2 regions of the Frankia sp. BMG5.60 genome follow, and region 1 is predicted to be linked to the other one. Evidence: predicted binding sites of a transcription regulator. Region 1 holds the regulator's gene; the other holds the start of a gene.
The links. Region 1 encodes LexA, which represses DNA repair genes until DNA is damaged. Its sites were predicted from a motif close to CGAACNNNNGTTCG; they were not measured.

Region 1 (4,419 bases):
TGGGCGGCCGGGGCGTGGGGTATCTGAGTCGGCCCGCCGGCCGCCGGGTGGGGGGCCTTCGGGACCGGCCCGCTGCGACGGGTCCGCCTGGTCGGTGAACGCTCCGCCGGCGGGACGGACGGTTGGATCTCCCAGCTCGTCAAGGTCGTCGAGGTCGGCGCCGCGGCGGGCTCCGGACGTCTCGGCCCGCAGCGCCGCGATCGCGCTCTCGAAGTCGCCGAGCGACTCGAAGGCCAGGTACACCGAGGCGAAGCGGAGGTAGGCCACCTCGTCGAGCTCGCGGAGCGGGCCGAGGATCGCCCGGCCAATCGCCTCCGCGGGGACCTCCGCCGAGCCCGAGGAGCGCACGGCATCCTCAACCCGCTGGGCCAGCAGAGCAAGATCGTCGTCGCGCACCGGCCGGCCCTGGCAGGCCTTGCGCACACCGGTGATCACCTTCGCGCGACTGAACGGCTCCGCCACGCCGCTGCGCTTGAGCACCCGCAGCGACGCCTCCTCCATGGTGGTGAACCGGCGACCGCACGACAGGCAGGATCGCCGCCGCCGAATCGCCGAGCCCTCCTCGGCCTCCCGGCTGTCGACGACACGGCTGTCCGGATGCCGGCAGAACGGGCATCGCACGCGATACGCCTCCTTCGTCCGGTCCGGCGCGGCCACCTGGCGCGGCGGGACAGCGAGCCGACCCGCGCCTCCGCACCGGCCGAGCCGCCCCTGTGGACGGCCGCCCGCACCTCTGTGGAAAGCCTGTGCGCAACCTGTGGATGACTTACACCCGCATAAGCACCAGATGTTGTGTCTAACCTAGCGCACAACCCCAGTGATGGGGACACCGACCCCCCGCGTGTCACACCGGGACATCAGCCCGCGGGGGCGCGACAACCCTGCGCGAGGGCGCCGCACCCGCCCGCTGCCGCCGGGCACCGGCCCGTCACGGCGGCGAGCCGCCGAGCGCCGATCGGGACCGGACGGTGGCGGAGCGGACCGGCCGACCGGAGGGTCAGCCCAGCAACAGGAACTGGCCGGGGGTGAGCTCGACCGAGGGGAGATGGTTGATCCGCATCAGCCGATCCACGACGGCGCGGGTGTCGGCGTCGGGATCGAGCGCGACTGCGATCTCCCACAGCGTCTCCCCGGCGAGGACCAGGTGACCCCGCGGCGGCTCGCCGGACCACGCGATCGAGGCGCGCGGCAGGACGACCACCAGCACCGCGGCGATCGCCAGCGCGACGACGGCGACCACGACCACCCGGCCGCGGTGGGTCAGCCGCAGCGGCGGCAGCGGCTCGCCGGCGGCGCGGCGCACCGGCGGCCGGGATCCTGATCCGCGGGCAAGCCGCCGCGGCGGGCCCGGCGACCGGGATCTCCGCGACCGAGATCCCGGCGCCTCGGACCTCGACGCCTGAGACCTCGACACCTGAGACTTCGACACCTGAGACTTCGACGCCTGGGACTTCTGCGCCTCGGACCTCGTCGCCCGGGGAACCGGCGCGTGCGAGGGGCACGCCCTCGGAACCGGCCTCCCGGCACCGACCCTGGCGGCCGGCAGGGCCACCCGCATCCGCGCCGGACCGCTCGCCGGCCATCCCCCGGCGCGGCGCACCGCCCGCTCCCGGGCGGCCGCCAGATCGACCACCTGTGTGGTGTGCGCGCTTTGCACGGCTTCCTCCCAAGGCGCCCCGGACCACGTCGTCGACGCCACGAACTCCCGTTCGATCGAACTCCTGATCGATTGTCACACCGGAGTCCCGCCAGGGAAAGGGACACGCTCGAACAGACGTTTGAGATTCCGCGACCGGGCGGTTACCGTCGAGACGATCAGGTTTGCACCGGGCGGTCTCCCCCGGTCGCGGACAGCCGGGTGCCGTGGGGGGTGCCGGTCTCGCCGGGCGAGGCCGACAGCCGCGCGCACGTCCAGCGCGCGGCCGAGCGGCGGCCCACCGGCGACAGAGTAGGCGACGAGGAGAGCGGTAGGCGATGACCAGCCAAGGCAGGGGTACACGCCGGGGCGGGGCCCGCGGCAACGTGCGGGCCTTTCCCGAAAACCCCGCGGACGCAGCCGGCCTGACCCCCCGGCAGCGCAAGGTGCTCGAGGTCATCCGGGCCGAGGTGGAACGGCGCGGGTACCCGCCCAGCGTGCGGGAGATCGGGGAGGCGGTGGGGCTGACCAGCACGAGCAGCGTGGCGCATCAGCTCAAGGTGCTGGAAGAGAAGGGCTACCTGCGCCGGGACCCGAACCGTCCGCGGGCGATGGAGGTGCTCAGCCCCGATCGGCCGCGGCGCAAGGCCGACTCCGGCGCGGCGGCCGTCGTGTCGACGTTCCCGGGCGCCGCGGCCCCGGCCGGCGCGAGCGGCGAGGGGTCCGCGGCCTACGTGCCGGTCCTCGGGCGGATCGCCGCCGGGGGGCCGATCCTGGCCGAGCAGGCGATCGAGGACGTCTTTCCGCTGCCGAAGGAGATCGTCGGCGAGGGCACCCTGTTCCTGCTCCGGGTCGTCGGCGAATCGATGATCAACGCGGCAATCTGTGACGGCGACTGGGTGGTGGTGCGCCAGCAGCCGGTCGCGGACAACGGTGAGATCGTCGCCGCGATGATCGACGGCGAGGCGACGGTCAAGCGGCTACGGGTCCGCGACGGCAAGGTCTGGCTGCACCCGGAGAACTCGACGTTCAGCGACATCCCTGGCGAAGAGGCGACGATCCTCGGGCGGATCGTCGCCGTGCTGCGCCGGGTCTGACCGTGGACGGCCGGCCGCGCGAGGCGGCCGGCCGATTCGGCTGCCGTGGACCGGGCGGGTATGCTCCGCCGACCGCGCCGACGGCGAGCTCAGCGCCGGTCCCGGCGCGGCGGATCAGGGCTGGACGGGTCAGGGCTGGAAGGTGTGCAGTTCCGCGGCGAGCGACGGCGACACCCTCGCGAGCAGTCGGGTGCCGTCCGCCGTGTGCTCCAACTCGAGCACTTCGCCGTGAGCGTGTACCCGCGAGACGAGATCGCCCCGCGTGTAGGGGACGAGGACCTTCATCTCCACGTCGGGGTGGGGGACTCGGTCGCACAGAGCGTCGACGAGCGCGGTCAGCCCCTCCCCCGTGCGCGCCGAGACGAAGACCGCGTCGGGCGCGAGCTGGCGCAGGCCGGCGAGGACGGTCGACTCGGTGGCGTCGACCTTGTTCACGACGATCAGCTCGGTCACGTTGCCCGCGTCGATGTCGTTGAGCACCTCGCGTACGGCTGAGATCTGGGCGGCCGGGTCGGGGGCGGAGCCGTCGACGACGTGCAGGATGAGGTCCGCGTCGGCGACCTCCTCCAGGGTCGAGCGGAACGCCTCGACGATCTGGTGCGGGAGGTGCCGGACGAACCCGACCGTGTCGGTGAGGGTGAACGCCCGGCCGTCCGGCAGGGTCGCGCGCCGCACGGTGGGATCCAGCGTGGCGAACAACGCGTCCTCGACGAGGACGCCGGCGCCGGTGAGACGGTTGAGCAGCGAGGACTTGCCGGCGTTGGTGTAACCGGCGATCGCCACCGCGGGCACCTCGCCGCGCCGGCGGGCCGACCGCTTCGTCTCCCGCACGGTTGCCATCCCGGCGAGCTCCCGGCGCAGACGCGCCATCCGCGCGCGCAGCCGTCGGCGGTCTGTCTCGATCTTCGTCTCGCCAGGTCCGCGAGTACCGATGGGCGCGCGCCCACCGCCGCTGGCCGCGGCGCGGGACATCGACTCACCCCAGCCGCGCAGGCGGGGCAGCATGTACTGGAGCTGGGCGAGCTCGACCTGGGCCTTGCCCTCCCGAGACGTCGCGTGCTGGGCGAAGATGTCGAGGATGAGCGCGGTCCGGTCGATGACCTTGACCTTGACGACCTCCTCCAACTGGCGTAGCTGGCCCGGGGTGAGCTCGCCGTCGCAGATCACCGTGTCCGCGCCGGTCGCGGTGACGACCTCGGCGAGTTCGCGGGCCTTGCCGGACCCGACGTAGGTCGAGGCGTCCGGCCGGTCGCGTCGCTGCACGAGCGCGTCCAGCACGACCGAACCCGCCGTGGTCGCGAGGGCGGCGAGCTCCGCCATGGATGCCTCGGCCGACCGCAGCGAACCCGACGTCCACACGCCGATGAGGACGACCCGCTCCAGCCGCAACTGGCGGTACTCGACCTCGGTGACGTCGTCGAGCTCGGTGGCCAGGCCGGGCACGCGGCGCAGTGCCGCGCGCTCCTCCAGGTCGAAGCCGTCCCCCGAATCGTCATAGAAGCCCGAGAGGTACGCCGAATCCGAATCGGCGAGGTCGATGAGGGATCTGTCGAAAGTGGACGCCGTCAGGGCGTCGGCAGGAAGAGTCATACCATCCGTTCTCAACGCGGCTCGCTGCCGCGAGATTCCGCGCCGCTTCGTCCGGCCAGGTCACGCTCGCGGGTTCCGGCGACCTGATGAGGTCCG
Region 2 (4,419 bases), 2.5 Mb from region 1:
GTGCAAGACCGACCCCGCTGCGAAGCCGGCGCATCGCGGCATCAGCATCCTGCTCGTCGAGCACGGTCCGGGCTTCACCGTCTCGCGGGACCTGCCCAAGCTGGGCTATAAGGGCATCGAGACCTGCGAGCTGCACTTCGACGGGTACCGGGCGCCCGGCGACGCCGTCCTCGGTGGCGTGACCGGCAAGGGCTTCAACCAGATGATGGCCGGTCTGGAGGTCGGCCGGATCCAGGTCGCCTCGCGCGCCCTCGGGGTCGCCCGCGCGGCCTTCGACGACGCGCTTCGCTACGCCCAGGAGCGCGAGACCTTCGGCAAGCCGATCTGGGAGCACCAGTCGATCGGCAACTACCTGGCGGACATGGGGACGAAGATCCTCGCCGCCCGCCAGCTCATCCTGCACGCGGCCGAGGTGTTCGACTCCGGTGCCCGCGCCGACATGGAGGCCGGCATGGCGAAGCTGTTCGCCTCCGAGATGGCGGCGACGGTGACGCTCGACGCTATCCGCATCCACGGCGGCTACGGCTATTCGACCGAGTTCGACGTCGAGCGCTACTTCCGCGACGCCCCTCTGATGATCGTCGGGGAGGGAACCAACGAAATCCAGCGCAACGTCATCGCCCGCCAGCTCGTCCAGCGCCCCAACCCGCTGCGCTGACGGCCGAAGCGCGACGTACGGCTCGCACGGCCGGCGAGCGTGCGGGGTCCCTCGGTACCGCGATCCCGCACGCTCGGCGATGGCCCGCACTGCCCCGGCTGCCGCCGAGCCCCGGGAACGGTGTGGGCTGCGCATGTCGGGCTTCATCCGGCGGCGATGCCGTAGAGCAGGTCGTGCGGATGACGCGAGTAGGGGTTGCGGCGAGGGGTGCGGCTGGCGTCGATCCAGGCCGGCGGCAGGAACTCGGGGCGTCGGTCGGGGCCGAGCCGAACGGTCCAGCCCTGGTGGTGGATGACCCGATGGTGATGACCACAGAGGAGCACGCTGTTGTCCAGTGAGGTGTGACCCCCGTCGATCCAGTGACGCAGGTGGTGCGCCTCGGTCCACCCCGAGGGGCGATCGCAATGTGGGAACGCGCAGCCGTTGTCGCGGGCTACCAGCGCCCGACGGATGTCGGCGGTGACGGTGCGCTGGGCCCGACCGACGTCGAGGGGGACACCGGCGGGGTCGAGGATGATGCGGCTGACCGAGGCGTCGCAGGCCAGGCGACGTAGGACCTCGCGGGGCAGGGGCTGCCCCCAGCCGGTCGTCGCCGGCACACCGGAGCGGCCGAGCAGTGTCGACCAGGGGACCGTCACGGTCAGGTGCGGGCGGACGCCGCCGCCGACGGGCAGCACGGCGGCGTCGAGGGTGCGGGTGAGTAGGTCGACGAGGGCGTCGGCGCGCCGCCGGGCGGGGCTACGCGGATCGAGCGCACCGTCGACGGCCGGGCGTGGCGCCGCGAGGGGGTCCAGCGCGGTGCGGAGCAGGGCTGCTGCCTCGGGATCGAGCTCGCCGCTGATCCGAGTCATCCCGTCCGGCAACTCGGAGATCCATAGCTTCCGACGCCCCGCCGGGTCCTCTCCTCCCGCAGCGGTGGCATCGCCGGGACCTCCGGGCTGACCGTCATCCCCGCCGTCGCTGCCAGCCCCGCCGTCGCCGGGCTCACCACGATCCGAGTCAGCACCCTCGCTGCCACCGCCGGGAGCCGGGTCGGGCGGATCGCCGCCGGGGCTGGCATCCGCCCAGGCCAGGGTCTCGCGGAGGTGGCGGGCCAGGCGAGCCAGGGCAGTCGGGTCGAACTCGTCGGCCTGGCGCAGGAGAAACGCCTCAGCCCGCCGCCGCACGTCTACGGTGGCCGTGGCCGGCAGCGAGCGCATACCCGCCACAATCACCTGCGCCTGCTCCACACTGATCTCCCCCGCCGCCAGCCGCTTCCCCGTCGCCGCCATGGGACCGTCCACGGCCACCGCAACATCGACCATACGGTTGGCATCTGCCGCGCGGAGCCGCAGGCGTTCGCGCAGCAACGCCACGGTGTCGCTCGCACCCACGCGTCGGGCCAACCCACGGCCGTGCACCTCGGCGACAATCTGAAGGCGAAATGCCGCCAGCCTCGTCAACACGGCTGAACAATCCTGCAGAAATTCCAGCAGACCCGCGTCGGACAGCGACCACACCGGACCGTCGACCATTGCACCTATCTGCGCGGACGTCGCGGCCAATTCGTCGACCAGCACATGGAACCGGCTCGGAGACTCGGGATTCGAGACCATGCGAGAAGCCTAGGCGAGCCGCAGCCCGATGTCGAACGCATGTTCGGATGCGTAATCATCTTGAGGAATGTTCGCGGCGAGGACCGGCGCGGCGACACAACCTAGACTCACGCCCCAGACGGCTCGCGTGAGCCTGCCGACCGGGCCGCCGTGTGGCACCTCCAGCCCCATGGAGTCCCCGGTAGCCAGCCCGGACCCGGCAGGATCGGAAGAGGGACGGCCCCTGCCCCAAGCCGTGATCGCGGAGGCCTGTGAGCTGGCGCGCCCCGCCGAACGGTGCGATCCTGAGCGACGGCGTGGACCGATCATCGCTGCCACGGTGCCCGGATGTGAACGTCCTGGCGGCCACAGAGAGCCCATGCGGCGACGGACCAGGAGTGTCGCCCGCCGTCGCCGCCGCTTGATTTCCCCTGCGATTCCGCTAAGGGCGGCGGAGCCGATGCCGCCGGACTTGACGAAGCGGGTGTGAGCGTGCTGCGATATCTCAGGAACGCTGCCAGAAGGCGCACTCGCAGTGGGCGGAACGCCGCGACAGGAACGTCTCCCGATTCCCAGTGATGTGGTGAGAACCCGACGACGAAGAGAGCGCGGCCGCCCACAGGAAAAGGGGCTGCGCCGCCTTGGGAGATAGTGAGGCAGAATTGGCCAGGAACCGGACAACCACAGCGGCAGGTATCCGTGCCAAGGCTGAGTTCAACCCAGGCAGCCATGGGCACGCTCAGTCACACTACGAAGCGACCCGCGCGGGGCCGCCACATGGGGCCGCAGAGGGCACCAGCGACGCGTCTGGCAGGCGGGACCGGCGCCGTCGAGTCAGGGGACGGCGCCGACGGGCCATCGAATCTCTCTCGGACTACAGCAGCGAGCAGCGTGGCGAGTCAGACTGCGCTGGCTCAGCCGCGGAGTGCGTCAGGACGGCGGAGTGCGTCAGGACGGCGTTGACGGGCCGCCGCCCGGCGAATGCGTCCACTGTTGGGGCTCGCCGAGCGACTGACGACGGCACCGGCGGGTCAGACGGCAGGGGCGGGTCAGACGGCACCGGCGGCGCGCAGGCGGGCCGTGTCGGCGGGGTCGTAGCCGAGCTCGGCGAGCAGGGCGTCGGTGTGCTCGCCGACCGCGGGCACGGGGCCCATCACCGGGTCGACCCCGCCGATGCGGACGGGCGGACGCACCGCGCGCAACGGGCCGACCGGCGAGTCCACCTCCCGCCAGCGGTCGCCCACATCGAGCTGGGGGTGGGCGAGCAGGTCGCCGATGGTGTTGATCCGGCCGTTGGCGATGCCTGCCTCGTCCAGCCGGGCGAGGGTCTGCTCGGTGGTGACCTCGGCGAGAGCCGCTTCGACGTCTGCGGTCAGCGCGGCGCGGTGGCGGACGCGGCCCGCATTCGTCGCGTAGCGGGGGTCGGCCAGCAACTCGGGCCGGCGGAGCACCTCCTCGCAGAACCGCCGCCACTCCCGCTCGTTCTGCACGCCGAGCTGCACGCTGCCGCCGTCGCCGGTCCGGAAGCCGCCGTAGGGGGCGATCGAGGCGTGGCTGGTGCCGGTACGGGCCGGGGGGACGCCGGTGTACATGGCGTAGTACATCGGCTGGGCCATCCACTCGGTGAGCGAGTCGAACAGCGAGACCTCGAGCGCGGCGCCCTCCCCCGTGCGCTCCCGCATGAACAGCGCGGTGAGAACCGCGGTGTAGGCGTACATGCCGGCGGAGATGTCGGCTACGGAGATGCCGACCTTGGCCGGCGCATCTGGCGCGCCGGTGACCGACAACAGTCCGGTCTCGCACTGGATCAGCAGGTCGTAGGCCTTCTTGTCGCGCAGCGGGCCGGCCGAGCCGTAGCCGGAGACGTCGCAGACGATCATCCGCGGATCACGGGCCCGCAGCGTCGCCGCGTCGAGGCCCAGGCGGGCCGCGGCGCCGGGGGCGAGGTTCTGCACGAAGACGTCGGCCCCGGCCAGCAGGCCGGCCAGCACCTCGCGGGCCTCGGGATGCTTGAGGTCGAGGGTCAGCGACTCCTTCGCCCGGTTCAACCAGACGAAGTAGCTGGCCAGACCCTTGACGGTCTCGTCATAGCCGCGCGCGAAGTCGCCCGCGCCCGGCCGCTCAATCTTGATCACCCGCGCCCCGAGATCGGCAAGCTGGCGGGTGGCAAACGGGGCCGCCACGGCC

Region 2: AC5R91_RS04020 (HNH endonuclease signature motif containing protein) is a predicted target of LexA. The motif match lies at 2,286-2,299, and genes of this name have one in related genera.

What each region holds. Positions count from the first base shown of each region.
Region 1 is NZ_CM182091.1:6,211,671-6,216,089, reverse strand. Features, by position in the region: gene nrdR (transcriptional regulator NrdR) at 1-621, opposite strand, end outside; gene AC5R91_RS25455 (LysM peptidoglycan-binding domain-containing protein) at 998-1,303, opposite strand; gene lexA (transcriptional repressor LexA) at 1,975-2,733, shown strand; gene hflX (GTPase HflX) at 2,863-4,323, opposite strand.
Region 2 is NZ_CM182091.1:959,538-963,956, forward strand. Features, by position in the region: gene AC5R91_RS04015 (acyl-CoA dehydrogenase family protein) at 1-658, shown strand, start outside; gene AC5R91_RS04020 (HNH endonuclease signature motif containing protein) at 802-2,253, opposite strand; gene AC5R91_RS04025 (CaiB/BaiF CoA transferase family protein) at 3,282-4,419, opposite strand, start outside.